One region of the Bacillus sp. FJAT-53060 genome, then DNA from elsewhere that is predicted to be linked to it. Evidence: predicted binding sites of a transcription regulator. Region 1 holds the regulator's gene; the other holds the start of a gene.
The links. The regulator NrdR, encoded in region 1, represses ribonucleotide reductase genes. The targets are predictions, from matches to a motif close to AACACNATATATNGTGTT.
Positions count from the first base shown of each region.

Region 2: a site for NrdR is predicted at 948-965, ahead of nrdI (class Ib ribonucleoside-diphosphate reductase assembly flavoprotein NrdI). Genes of this name have one in related genera too.

Region 1 covers NZ_JBAWSW010000002.1:135,452-141,773, forward strand. The annotation lists gene WAX46_RS02110 (glyceraldehyde-3-phosphate dehydrogenase) at 1-11, shown strand, start outside; gene speD (adenosylmethionine decarboxylase) at 247-627, shown strand; partial or broken gene WAX46_RS02120 (cytosolic protein) at 812-1,174, shown strand; gene nrdR (transcriptional regulator NrdR) at 1,179-1,637, shown strand; gene WAX46_RS02130 (replication initiation and membrane attachment family protein) at 1,740-3,170, shown strand; gene dnaI (primosomal protein DnaI) at 3,188-4,117, shown strand; gene WAX46_RS02140 (TVP38/TMEM64 family protein) at 4,151-4,789, shown strand; gene ytxC (putative sporulation protein YtxC) at 4,850-5,719, shown strand; T-box leader at 5,763-6,011, shown strand; gene thrS (threonine--tRNA ligase) at 6,057-6,322, shown strand, end outside.
Region 2 covers NZ_JBAWSW010000025.1:29,426-35,747, reverse strand. The annotation lists gene WAX46_RS10520 (hypothetical protein) at 531-743, shown strand; gene nrdI (class Ib ribonucleoside-diphosphate reductase assembly flavoprotein NrdI) at 1,009-1,401, shown strand; gene nrdE (class 1b ribonucleoside-diphosphate reductase subunit alpha) at 1,361-3,463, shown strand; gene nrdF (class 1b ribonucleoside-diphosphate reductase subunit beta) at 3,481-4,461, shown strand; gene WAX46_RS10500 (hypothetical protein) at 4,546-5,163, shown strand; gene WAX46_RS10495 (N-acetylmuramoyl-L-alanine amidase) at 5,230-5,988, opposite strand; gene spoVK (stage V sporulation protein K) at 6,307-6,322, shown strand, end outside.

The DNA of each region.
Region 1 (6,322 bases):
CTGCTGTTTGAAATGAAGAAGATGAACGTCCCTTTTCAAAGAAATGAGAGAAGATCCCACTAAAAACACAGGTTGCAAAATGGGTCTAAACAAAGTATACTATTTTTCGTGAACTTCTTGTTCGCAGACTCATTCGGGTATACTTAAAGGGTTAGGACCTCTTAGGACTAACTTTCCCCCGTGGTATATGTCCGGTCCGGCTGCTTAGAACTTCACTCTTTCATTCTTGTTTAAGGGGGGTCCATGATGGAAACAATCGGACGTCACGTTATCTCCGAGCTATGGGGATGCGACTGTGATAAACTCAACGACATGGATTTTATTGAAAAAACGTTTGTAAATTCAGCTTTGAAATCAGGAGCTGAGGTAAGAGAGGTTGCTTTTCACAAATTTGCGCCTCAAGGAGTAAGTGGAGTTGTCATTATTTCTGAATCTCATCTGACAATTCACAGCTTTCCTGAACATGGTTATGCGAGCATAGATGTTTATACTTGTGGCGACCTAGATCCGAATATTGCAGCAGATCATATCGGAGATGAACTAGGTGCTGAAACAAGGGAAAACATCGAAATTCCTCGAGGCATGGGACCTGTACAAGTGAAACAGGCGAAAGTCAAAGCACTGTAAACATAAAAAAGATTGCAATGGGAGCTGGCCAAAAGCATCGAATGCCTTTGTGTTATGCTCCTTTTTATATTTGTTTCATATACTACACCCAACATTCCCCTACTTGTCTATACTTTTGTTCTAGGAAAACAAAGGTTTTTTTTATAAAATAAAGAAGAGGCGTAAAGACAAAGTGGATACATGTATGACTTTAGGACAAAAGTTAAAGCAATTCATTTCAAATCATACGGAAACGTCTAACCATCATCCAGTGTCAGAGCTGAAAAGCCGTTACTACAAATTCACAAGTTTTCCAAGCGGTGGATCCCGAAACGTATCAAGTGACATCTGTTTCAGCAGAACGAGGTGAAATCAGCGCAAATATACGAATGCCGAAAAAAACCTTTCTCGTGGCGACTGTCATTTCAATTCGTCCTTTTGAAACAGCTGTTGATTTTAATGTAACAACAGAACGGCCCTGCCAACAGACTTTGGCTATAGTCAAAAAACCGTTATGTCCCTTTATGAAGAACTAGACAAACAACTTGCAAGAATAGATCGGAGCTGATGAAATGAAATGTCCTACATGTCAGCACCTTGGTACAAGGGTGCTTGATTCAAGACCAGTAGATGAAGGGAAATCCATCCGTCGTAGAAGAGAGTGCGAAAGCTGTCAATACCGCTTTACGACGTTTGAAAAATTAGAAGAATTGCCGCTTATTGTGGTCAAAAAAGAAGGTATACGAGAGGAATTTAGCCGAGAAAAGATGTTAAGAGGACTCATCAAAGCGTGTGAAAAGCGTCCTGTCGCCTTAAAGCAGCTGGAAGATGTCTGCTTTAACATCGAAAAAGAATTGCGTAATCAAGGTATGTCAGAAGTAAAAAGCGAGCTTGTTGGTGAAATGGTGATGGACGAGCTGGCGAAAATTGATGAAGTGTCTTACGTTCGGTTTGCCTCAGTATACCGGCAATTTAAAGATATCAATGTATTTATTGATGAATTAAAAGATTTATTAAAAAAAGAACGTTAAAAAAGAGCTGAAGATTCTTCATGCTCTTTTTCCTGCGTAAAGCGTAAAACGCAAAAAGAGTGTACAATGGAAACAATCGCATTCAGGGGGGAGGATCAGCATATGACAGAGCATTGGAAGGAAGTGCTAGCCGTCGATCCGTATGTCGTCAAAAGCGCTTCATTGCTCGGTGACATCGATCGACAGCTCATCACTCTTTTATATCAGCCGCTTATTGGCATGTCCGCTTTCAGCTTATACATGACGCTGTGGGGAGAGCTAGAACAAAATCGTATGTGGGGAAAGCCCGCACCTCATAGGCAGCTCATGGTGATGCTGCAAACGAATTTAAATGATATTTTTGAGGAACGTTTAAAGCTAGAAGCGATCGGCTTACTACGCACATATGAACAGGAAACGGAAGAGGGCAGACTGTTTACGTATGAGCTCGTGCCACCGCTAAGACCAGATGAGTTTTTCCAAGACGGTATGCTGAATGTCCTTTTATATCATCGTGTAGAGAAAGCAAAATATACACAGCTTCGTGATTATTTTTCTTATCCAGGTGCTCCTGCAGAAGCTAAAAACATTTCACGGTCGTTTGAAGAAGTCTTTCACGTATTGCAGCCAAGCGAACGCAAGATGACAGAAGAAATCAATCAAGCATCATCGCTTGAACAGGGCTATGAATATGTGACCGTTGGATCTGCTCAGCCGGCACCGCTTTCAGACGAATCTTTTGACTTTGATCTATTGTTAGCGGGCATGTCTAACATGATGATTCCAAGAAAGGCTTTGACAAGGCAGGTGAAAGAGACGATTAAGAAGTTAGCCATTGTATATGGCATCACCCCGCTGCAAATGCAAAATATTGTAGCAAGCGCTTGTGGACCGGATCAGATGATCTCAACAGAAGATTTAAGAAAAGCAGCGAGAGACTGGTATCAAATTGAATACAGAGGGAAACAGCCGAAGCTGATTGATCAAAAACAGCCAAGACATTTATGTCACAATGCTTCGGAGCATCCGTCGCAAGAAACACCGGATACTAAACTAGTTGAAAAGCTTGATCATATTTCGCCTAGAGAGCTTCTAAAAGATATGGCAGATGGCATTGAGCCAACGTATGCCGACTTAAGAATTGTCGAAGATATTATGCTCGAGCAGCAGCTCAAGCCAGGTGTCATGAATGTCCTGATTTACTATACACTGCTGAAAACAGATATGAAGCTGTCCAAAACATATATGCAAAAAATTGCTGCGCACTGGGTGAGAAAGAAAATCAAAACCGTTGCGGCTGCCATGAAAATTGCCAAAGAAGAGAACAGGCAAATGACAGAGTGGGCGCAGCAAAAAAAGCAGCGAAGCTCATATGGATCAGGAAAAGTCGTTCGCGAGGAAAAATTGCCTGACTGGATGAAAGAAACTGAAATGAAAGAAGAGCCGGCAAAAGAACAAGAGGACAGTCTGTCTACAGAAGATCTCGAACGAGAAAAAGAAAAACTGTTAGATCAGTTTAAAAATATGAAAAAGTACAATTACAATGCACACTAATGTGAGGTGAGATGGAGATGAAACCGATCGGTCGTTCATTTGAACAGCTAAAAAAACGAGTAGATTTTCGTGTGAGATACAATCAGATTAAAGAAAGTGTGTTGTCTGATGAAGATGTACAGGCCTTTTTAAAGGAGCATCAAGAAGAGATACAAGAAGACATGATCAATCGCAGCCTGAATCGACTCTTTGAATATGTTCAGCAATCGAAGGGCTGTTCCTACTGCTTAGATGAAGAGGACGTAAATGTCCTTTTAGACGGGTATCATCCGAAGCTTGTGATCAAAGGTCAGAGTATTGAAATTGAATATTCCCAATGTCCTGTTAAGCTGCGACTGGATAGACAGAAAAAACAGCAAGAGCTCATGAAAAGCATGTACATTCCGCAAAATGTTCTTCAAGCGACGTTTGCTGATTTGAATGTTGTTGGGAGACAAGGGGTCATTCAAAAGGTAGGACAATTCCTGCAAAGCTATGATGAGACTGGTAAGGGAAAGGGCTTATATTTACACGGAAAGTTTGGGGTAGGGAAAACATTTATTCTGGCAGCAATTGCGCAGCAGCTGGCGGTGAAAGAATACCCATCTCTCCTTGTATACGTGCCTGAATTTGTGAGAGAGTTAAAAAATTCGTTAGCCGATCATACACTAGAAGAAAAGCTGAATATGGTCAAATCAACCCCTATTTTAATGTTTGATGATATTGGGGCAGAATCGATGACAAGCTGGGTCCGAGATGAACTGTTAGGAACGATCTTACAATATCGCATGGCCGAACAGTTGCCGACCTTCTTCTCTTCTAATTTCTCACCGAATGAGCTAAAGCATCATTTTACGTACTCACAGCGCGGAGAAAAAGAAGAGGTTAAAGCGGCTCGTTTAATGGAACGGATTTTCTATTTAGCAGAGCCAGTTTTACTTGAAGGAGAAAATCGTCGCCATTTATAAAAATGTATATCACTTGAAGGAGGAGCTGATTAGATGAGCAATAGAAAATGGCTTTTCGTTCTCGTGATTGGCGTTCTGATTGCTGCACTATGGTGGCTGAACAAACAGCATCTTCAGCTAGCGCCGAAAGATGTAAAGAATTGGGTACTTCAATTTGGGATGCTGGCCCCCATTGTTTTTCTTTTCTTATCTCTTTTTCGTCCGTTTGTTCTTTTCCCTGTCACCGTCTTCTCCCTAGCAGCAGGTTTGGCTTTTGGCAGTGTACTTGGGACAATTTACGCCCTCATCGGTGCGACAGCGGGCGCAACGGGATCCTTCCTGATTGCTTCAACTTTTCGTTCAAACAAGCATGAAACGGAATCAATCAGCCGGAAGCTACAAGCGGTGACGTCCCGCATTCAGCAGCATGGGTTTCTTTATATTTTGTTATTGCGTATTGCACCCATTCATTTTGACTTTGTCAGCTATGCGGCAGCAGCCTCACATGCAAAATACAGGGCTTTTGCGGTAGCGACCTTTTTAGGGTTAATACCGGGTACGATTGCGTTAAATGTCTTCGGGTCAAGCTTTGTTAGCGGCAATTATGCCGCCTTATCAATCGTCTGCTTGATTTACCTGATCTTTATCTCGGTTCCACTGATTTTAAAAAGAAAGATGCCTGATTTATTTTAGGCGTCTATTTTTTATGTTCACCCCATATATATGTAACAGATGTCGTTAGGGGGGACAAACATGCTTGAAATAATCTTTGAAGATGAATATGATACCGCCGCTTTTTTACATCTTGCTGAACACTTGGACAGTCGGCATCACATTTCAATTCAACAAGGGAAAGACCGGCTTCTCATAGAGGCGAAGGAATCAGAAGAAGCACTTGAGCACATCGTGCGGCCATTACTGGTTGACTTTTTTTTGGAATGCAAAGAAAATGAGCGCATGCGCAGCATCCTTGAAAACACATACTTATTTAAAGATCCTGAAGAGCAGCACCAAATTCTTTCTATCGCCCATAGCATCATGAAAGGGGATATAGAGGATATTCCCGGGATTCATCAAGACCCATCAAGAGAAGCCCTTTTAAAAAAGGAGCTTGAGACGATCTCTTTACAGCAAGGTATTTTTTCAATTAGTTCATTTATGACATTTAGGCTGTCAGAGTATGATCAAAGGCTTAAGAATTATGTCGAGGTGTCCATTGAAGAGTACAAAATGGAACAAGAATATCAGAACTTTATTCAATCACTTCGAGACTATGTGATGGCAAGAGAGCCTAAGCTGGAAAAAGTACATGTCGTGCATCAGGATCGACTAGTGATTTGGGAATTTCGCTACGCTTCTGAGCGTGATCATAAACAATACATAGATAGACAGTTTGTAAGAGAGCATCCAATGTATATTGATTCGCAGCTAATTGCACCGCTTGTATCCATTGCCCCTCAAAAGATAGACCTATTTACAAATGACACAGGTCATTCGATGGTGCAAACCATTCAAAATATTTTTCAAGAAAGAGTTGAGGTGTTCCCGCCTCACTCATTTCAGGAGCAGAATGTCCAATTTGTTCATGACCATTTGCCAAAAAAAAGTGAAAAGCTTTCTTGATTTTCATGAAAAAACGTTTTATAATACGGTGTAACTTCATACAGAGACCGTATTGATAAGGACATGAACAAATGAACACTCGCTTAAAGAGAGGGAAGTTGCGGCTGAAAGCTTCCTAGCAGAGGATCATTTGCTTTACCACCTTTGAACATCAGCTGTGAACTTGTTTAGTAATAGCTGACGGGAATTCCCGTTATCGAACCACAAGCCGTATTTGCTTATCAAAAAGAAAGCTGCAAATACGGGAAAAAGGGTGGAACCACGATTCCGTTTATTCAACCTCGTCCCTTTCCAAGGGGCGGGGTTTTTATATTGTCAAAAAAAGGAGTGACCAGAGATGTCGGAACAAATTCAACTTACATTTCCAGATGGAGCAGTCAAGGAGTTTGACAAAATAACAACAACAGAAGACATTGCGGCATCAATTAGCCCGGGCCTAAAGAAAAAAGCGCTTGCCGGTAAATTAAACGGCAAAGAAATAGATCTGCGTATGCCGCTATTAGAAAGTGGAACAATTGAGATCATCACAGATAAAAGTGAAGAAGCTCTTGATATTATGCGCCACAGCACAGCACATTTACTAGCGCAAGCAATTAAACGCAT
Region 2 (6,322 bases), on a different contig from region 1:
ACCAATTTTGTCACCAATAGCCTCATGCATCTGCGAATAAACCGGCCGGAACCCGCTACGTTTTTTGTCAGTGCAGAGGGGCTATTTTGCATGCCGTGAAACCTTTCTGTCCATGTTGCGTAGGATTCCTTATTGGACATTTGAAAAGGAGAGAATCTTTATAGAAAATGCAGACTTGAATTAAGAAGGATGAGAGTACTACTCCTATTGATCGGCATCGTTGTCTTATTTGGTTTGTGCGCCATCTCAAACATAGAAACGAGACAACGAGGAGGACGTCAAAGGCATTTTACGATCATCCGTTCAGCTAAAAAATAATCACTTTGCTATGGTGAAGGATGATGAAGTGCATGTGTATCGATTTGATGAATAAGAAGGGGAGCTTACTCTTATTACAACGAAGTACATAGATGAATGGGACGAATATGATGATGAGCTTGATGAAGAGTAGGCACTTAAATTTACAAATGAATGTGAAGTCGCTACACTATAATCATGTATCGGACATCTAGACAGAAAAGGATGAGTTCATGACACACAAAATTAAAATTAATCACTGGGAACAAACTTGTGAAGACGACTCCTGTCTCGAATATGGAACAAGTGTTTCCGTAAATGGGAAAGAATTAGTGAGACAAGCCTCAATCGTCTCTGCGCTTAAAGCTGTGCTAAAAGAATTAGATGTTGAAGTGGAAATAACAGAAGTGTCAGAAGATTTACAGTGCGATGCCTACAAAAAATAAAACAAAAAGTCTAGTCTACTAAGAGATTTTTTTTCGTGTTATGATAGATTTCGGTTTCAGTTGAATAGGGAGTAGGGCAGTCTATTTTTAAATCCTGCTCTGCTCTATTTATTTGAATGTACGAGTTCAGCTATGAATGTTCGGCTGGGTTGGTTGATTTTTTTCGTTTTTAATATCTATATGTTGTGTTTAAAAAAAACATAGTATACTATATATAGTGAATAACCGAATGATCAACAATACTAAAAACTAGGTCGTGATGGAATTGATTCAAATCGTATTTGATTCAAAAACAGGAAATGTTCAACGTTTTTTGGACAAGACCCCTTTTACAGACAAACGAAAATTGACTGGAGAAGAGTTTTTGGATACGCCGTTTATTCTCGTCACCTTTACGACAGGATTTGGACAAGTCCCTAGTACCACTCAGTCCTTTTTAGAGAAAAATGCGCACCTTTTACTAGGTGTAGCTGTGAGTGGCAACAAAGTGTGGGGAGATAATTTTGCAAAAAGTGCCGATACGATTTCTAAACAATATCAAGTTCCTATTTTGCACAGCTTTGAACTAAGTGGAACAAAAAGGGATGTTGAATTGTTTACAGAGGAGGTAGAAAGAATTGTCACAAAATCAGGTTCCAAAGTGGATACAATTAAATAACGAGATTATGATTCAAAAAGAAGGAAAGTTTCAGTTCGATAAGGACAAAGAAGCTGTACATAGTTATTTCGTAGATTATATTAATCAAAACACGGTCTTCTTTCACAATTTAGAAGAGAAGATTGATTACTTAATAGAAAATGACTACTATGAGGAAGAATTTATAAGACAATACAGCATGGCGGATATTAAAGAAGTATTCGATGCTGCTTATGCCAAAAAATTTAGATTCCCATCATTTATGAGTGCGTTTAAGTTTTACAACGATTATGCACTGAAAACAAATGATAAAAAGAAAATCCTTGAACGCTATGAAGACCGCATTTCGGTTGTGGCTCTTTTCTTTGCGGGCGGAGACAAACAGAAAGCAATTGAGTTTGTAGAGCTGATGATCAACCAGGAGTATCAGCCGAGTACACCAACATTCTTAAACGCTGGTCGTAAACGGCGCGGTGAGCTAGTGAGCTGCTTCTTGCTTGAAGTGAATGACTCATTAAACGATATTTCAAGAGCGATTGATATCTCCATGCAGCTTTCTAAACTAGGCGGCGGCGTCAGCTTGAATCTTTCAAAGCTTCGTGCAAAAGGTGAAGCGATCAAAGATGTAGAAAACGCCACAAAAGGTGTCGTAGGCGTCATGAAACTTCTTGATCATGCATTCAGGTATGCAGATCAAATGGGACAAAGACAAGGATCAGGCAGTGCCTACCTCAATATTTTCCACAGAGATATCAATGATTTCTTAGATACGAAAAAAATCTCTGCTGATGAAGATGTTCGTGTTAAAACACTCTCCATCGGTGTTGTTATCCCAGACAAATTTATCGAGCTTGCAAGAGAAGATAAAACAGCTTACACTTTCTATCCACACACAGTTTATAAAGCATATGGACAGCATCTTGATGAGATGGACATGGAAGAAATGTATGACGAGCTTGTTGAAAACCCGAAAGTCAAAAAAGAAAAAGTCAATCCGAGAAAGCTTCTTGAAAAATTAGCTGTTCTGCGCTCAGAATCAGGCTATCCATATATCATGTTCCAAGATAATGTGAATAGAGAGCATGCACTGAACCATATTTCACGTGTGAAATTCTCTAACCTTTGCTCAGAAGTGCTTCAGGCTTCAGAGGTATCCTCTTACACGGACTATGATCAAGAAGATGAGATCGGTCTTGATATTTCTTGTAACCTCGGTTCCTTAAATATCATGAATGTCATGAAAAACAAGTCAATCGAAAAAACGGTTAAGCTTGCAACAGACTCACTAACACTTGTGTCCGAAACAACAGATATCCGCAATGCACCGGCCGTTAGAAAAGCGAACAAAGCGATGAAGTCAATTGGACTTGGTGCGATGAACCTTCACGGGTATTTAGCTCAAAACCAAATCGCCTATGAAAGTGAAGAAGCTAGAGATTTCGCTAATACGTTCTTTATGATGGTGAACTATTACTCTATTAAACGCTCAAGTGAGCTTGCAAAAGAAAAAGGAGAAACATTCCATCGTTATGAGGGCTCTGGATATGCAACTGGTGAGTACTTCAATAAATACGCGGAGAATGATTTCACACCAAAAACAGAAAAAGCGGCAGCACTATTTGAAGGTATGCACATTCCAACAAAAGAAGATTGGGCAACGCTTAAAGAATTTGTAGCGAAAAATGGCATGTACCATAGCTATAGATTATGTATTGCCCCAACAGGTTCAATTTCTTATGTTCAATCGGCAACGGCTTCGGTCATGCCGATTATGGAGCGTATTGAGGAGCGGACTTACGGAAACTCAAAGACGTACTACCCAATGCCGGGGCTGTCGCCGCAGAACTGGTTCTTCTATAAAGAAGCGTACGATATGGACATGTTTAAAGTGATAGATATGATCGCAACGATTCAGCAGCACGTCGACCAAGGTATCTCATTTACGTTGTTCCTAAAGGATACGATGACGACGCGTGACTTAAACCGCATTGATCTTTATGCACACCATAAAGGCATTAAGACACTTTATTATGCAAGAACGAAGGATACAGGGCAGGAAGGCTGTCTTTCTTGTGTTGTTTGATTAAAGGAGAGTTTAACGTGACAAAAATTTATGATGCAGCCAACTGGTCAAAACACGAAGACGATTTTACACAAATGTTTTACAACCAAAATGTGAAGCAGTTCTGGCTTCCTGAAGAGATTTCCTTAAACGGGGATCTCTTAACTTGGAAATATTTAGGTGAAGAAGAACGCGATACGTACATGAAGGTACTTGCTGGACTGACTTTACTTGATACAGAACAAGGAAATACAGGGATGCCGATTGTCGCAGAACATGTAGACGGCCATCAGCGTAAAGCCGTGTTGAACTTTATGGCGATGATGGAAAATGCGGTTCATGCGAAATCATACTCCAATATCTTCATGACGCTTGCACCAACTGAAACCATTAATGAAGTATTTGAATGGGTCAAGAAAAATAAATTTTTGCAAAAGAAAGCAGATATGATTGTAGGTCTATACCGTTCGATCCAAAAGGATGATCCTATTTCCTTATTTAAAGCAATGGTTGCTTCTGTTTATTTAGAAAGCTTCCTATTTTATAGCGGCTTTTACTACCCGCTTTATTTCTATGGACAAGGAAAGCTCATGCAAAGTGGTGAAATCATTAACTTGATTTTGCGCGATGAAGCGATTCACGGTGTGTACGTTGGATTATTAGCGCAAGAAATTTACAACAAACAAACACCTGAAGTGCAAAAAGAGCTATATGATTTCTCCATCGATCTGCTAAATGAGCTATATGAAAATGAACTTCATTACACTGAGGATATATATGACCAAGTCAATTTATCACATGATGTGAAGAAGTTCATTCGTTACAATGCCAATAAAGCGTTAATGAACCTTGGATTTGCTCCTTACTTTGAAGAAGAAGAGATTAATCCGATCGTATTGAACGGACTCAATACAAAAACAAAGTCACATGACTTCTTCTCAATGAAAGGGAACGGCTACAAAAAAGCAACAGTTGAGCCGTTAAAAGATGACGACTTCTTCTTTGGAGATGAATCATAAGTGATACGCAAAAGTCAAAACGCATCACTCGTTTTGGCTTTTTACCATTTCTTACAACGTGTTACATACTGGAGGTTATCGAACATGGGAAAAATGGATGAAATCATTTTAGTCGCACCGCGTAAACGTGTTTTCCAAAACGAAACACTTGCGTTTAATGGGGTGAATAGTGAAGAAGAAGCAATCGAAACGATCATGAAAGAAATTGAAGAGCACTTCCAGCAGATGCGAAGAGGCGATGCAGAAGAAAATCCTGACTTCAAGCAGCCGATTCCTTATGTCGTCATTAAGCGTAAGGACGAAGTGTATGTATATGAAAGACTTCGAGGCGGGGGAGAGACGAGATTACATCATAAGTTATCTCTTGGTTTTGGCGGTCATATGAACTTTGCCCAAGGGAAAGATTTTGCTGAGATCCTAAAAGAAAATACGGACCGTGAGCTTGACGAGGAGCTTTCTATTCAAGAAGAAGACAAACTTGACATGAAAACCCTTGGATTAATCAATGATGATGACAACAGTGTCGGCCGTGTGCACATCGGGCTGTTATCAGCACTGGAATTATCACCTGGTGCTCCTGTTGAAGTCAAAGAAACAGATCAAATCTCAGGAAAATGGATGAAAGTAGCGGACTTGAAAAAGCCTGAATACTTCGAGCGTCTTGAAACGTGGTCTCAATTTGTCGTGAACATCTTAGCATAAATAGATAAACAACAAACCGGCTCTACAGACGACTGAGCCGGTTTGTTTCATTATGACAGCTTCAGCTTATTTGAAAACGAATGCGTCGTGACCGGCCTGCTTCAATCTTGCGACGAGGTTATCCGCATTTTGCTTTGAACGGAAAGCTCCAGCTTGTACCCGGAACATTCCGCCTTCTAGTAAAACGAATGCTTCAAATCCTTTGGATCTAAGTGTGGCTGCTAGTTGATCTGCATTGGCTTTGACCTTGAAAGCCCCTGCCTGCACTTTATAAAGTTTTACCCCTTTTTTTTTCAACTGAAGTGCCTTCTCTAATCCATTAGCATGAGCGCGAGCGATGCCTTGAAGGAAGGTCGCGTTGCGGAGCTTATTTGCATCAGCTGCCGTATCAATAAAACCGTTCTCTGTTAAAATGGCAGACATAGAAGTTTCCCGAAGAACGTGGAAATTCGCAGTTTTCTTTCCGCGGTCGGCAAAATCAACCGAGCGGACAATTTCATCATGAAGGGTATTGCGATACGTGGTTGTTGGTGCTGAAACGCCAGGGTACACATAGCTTTCAAAACCTGTACCCCCGCCAGCATTAATATGAATAGACACGAAATAATCAGCTCCCCAGCTATTTGCCGCATTTGTTCGCTGGGATAAAGTGACGGATTGGTCAATTGAACGACTTAAGCGGACGGAAACCCCATCATATTCACTAATCAACATATCTCTCAGATAAAGTGCAATTTGGAGTGTTATATTTTTCTCTAAAAGTCCATTAGCAGTAGCTCCAAAATCTGTCCCTCCGTGGCCAGGATCAATAAAGATTTTCACCATCTATTCATCACCTCGTTTTTATTTTATGAGGAAATAGAATAATTGCCTGTACAAAATTCGGAAATCATTGGACTCCTCTCTGCATAATTTATCATCAAAACGCCCCTTTTTCTAAGAAAAATCAAATTGTTGGTTTGTCCCCCAAAAATGGATGAATACAATAGAGATAGCACATCATTTCCTGGGAAACCGCAGAATCTCCTACAATAACTGGTATCTCGGGTCATTTTGACAGCAAACCTGGGCTTAAGCGGGCGATTGTCACGATTACAGCTCCACCCGAATAGAATAAAGAGAGAAGAGCGAGAGGTGAATACGTTGGAGCGAGCTGTCA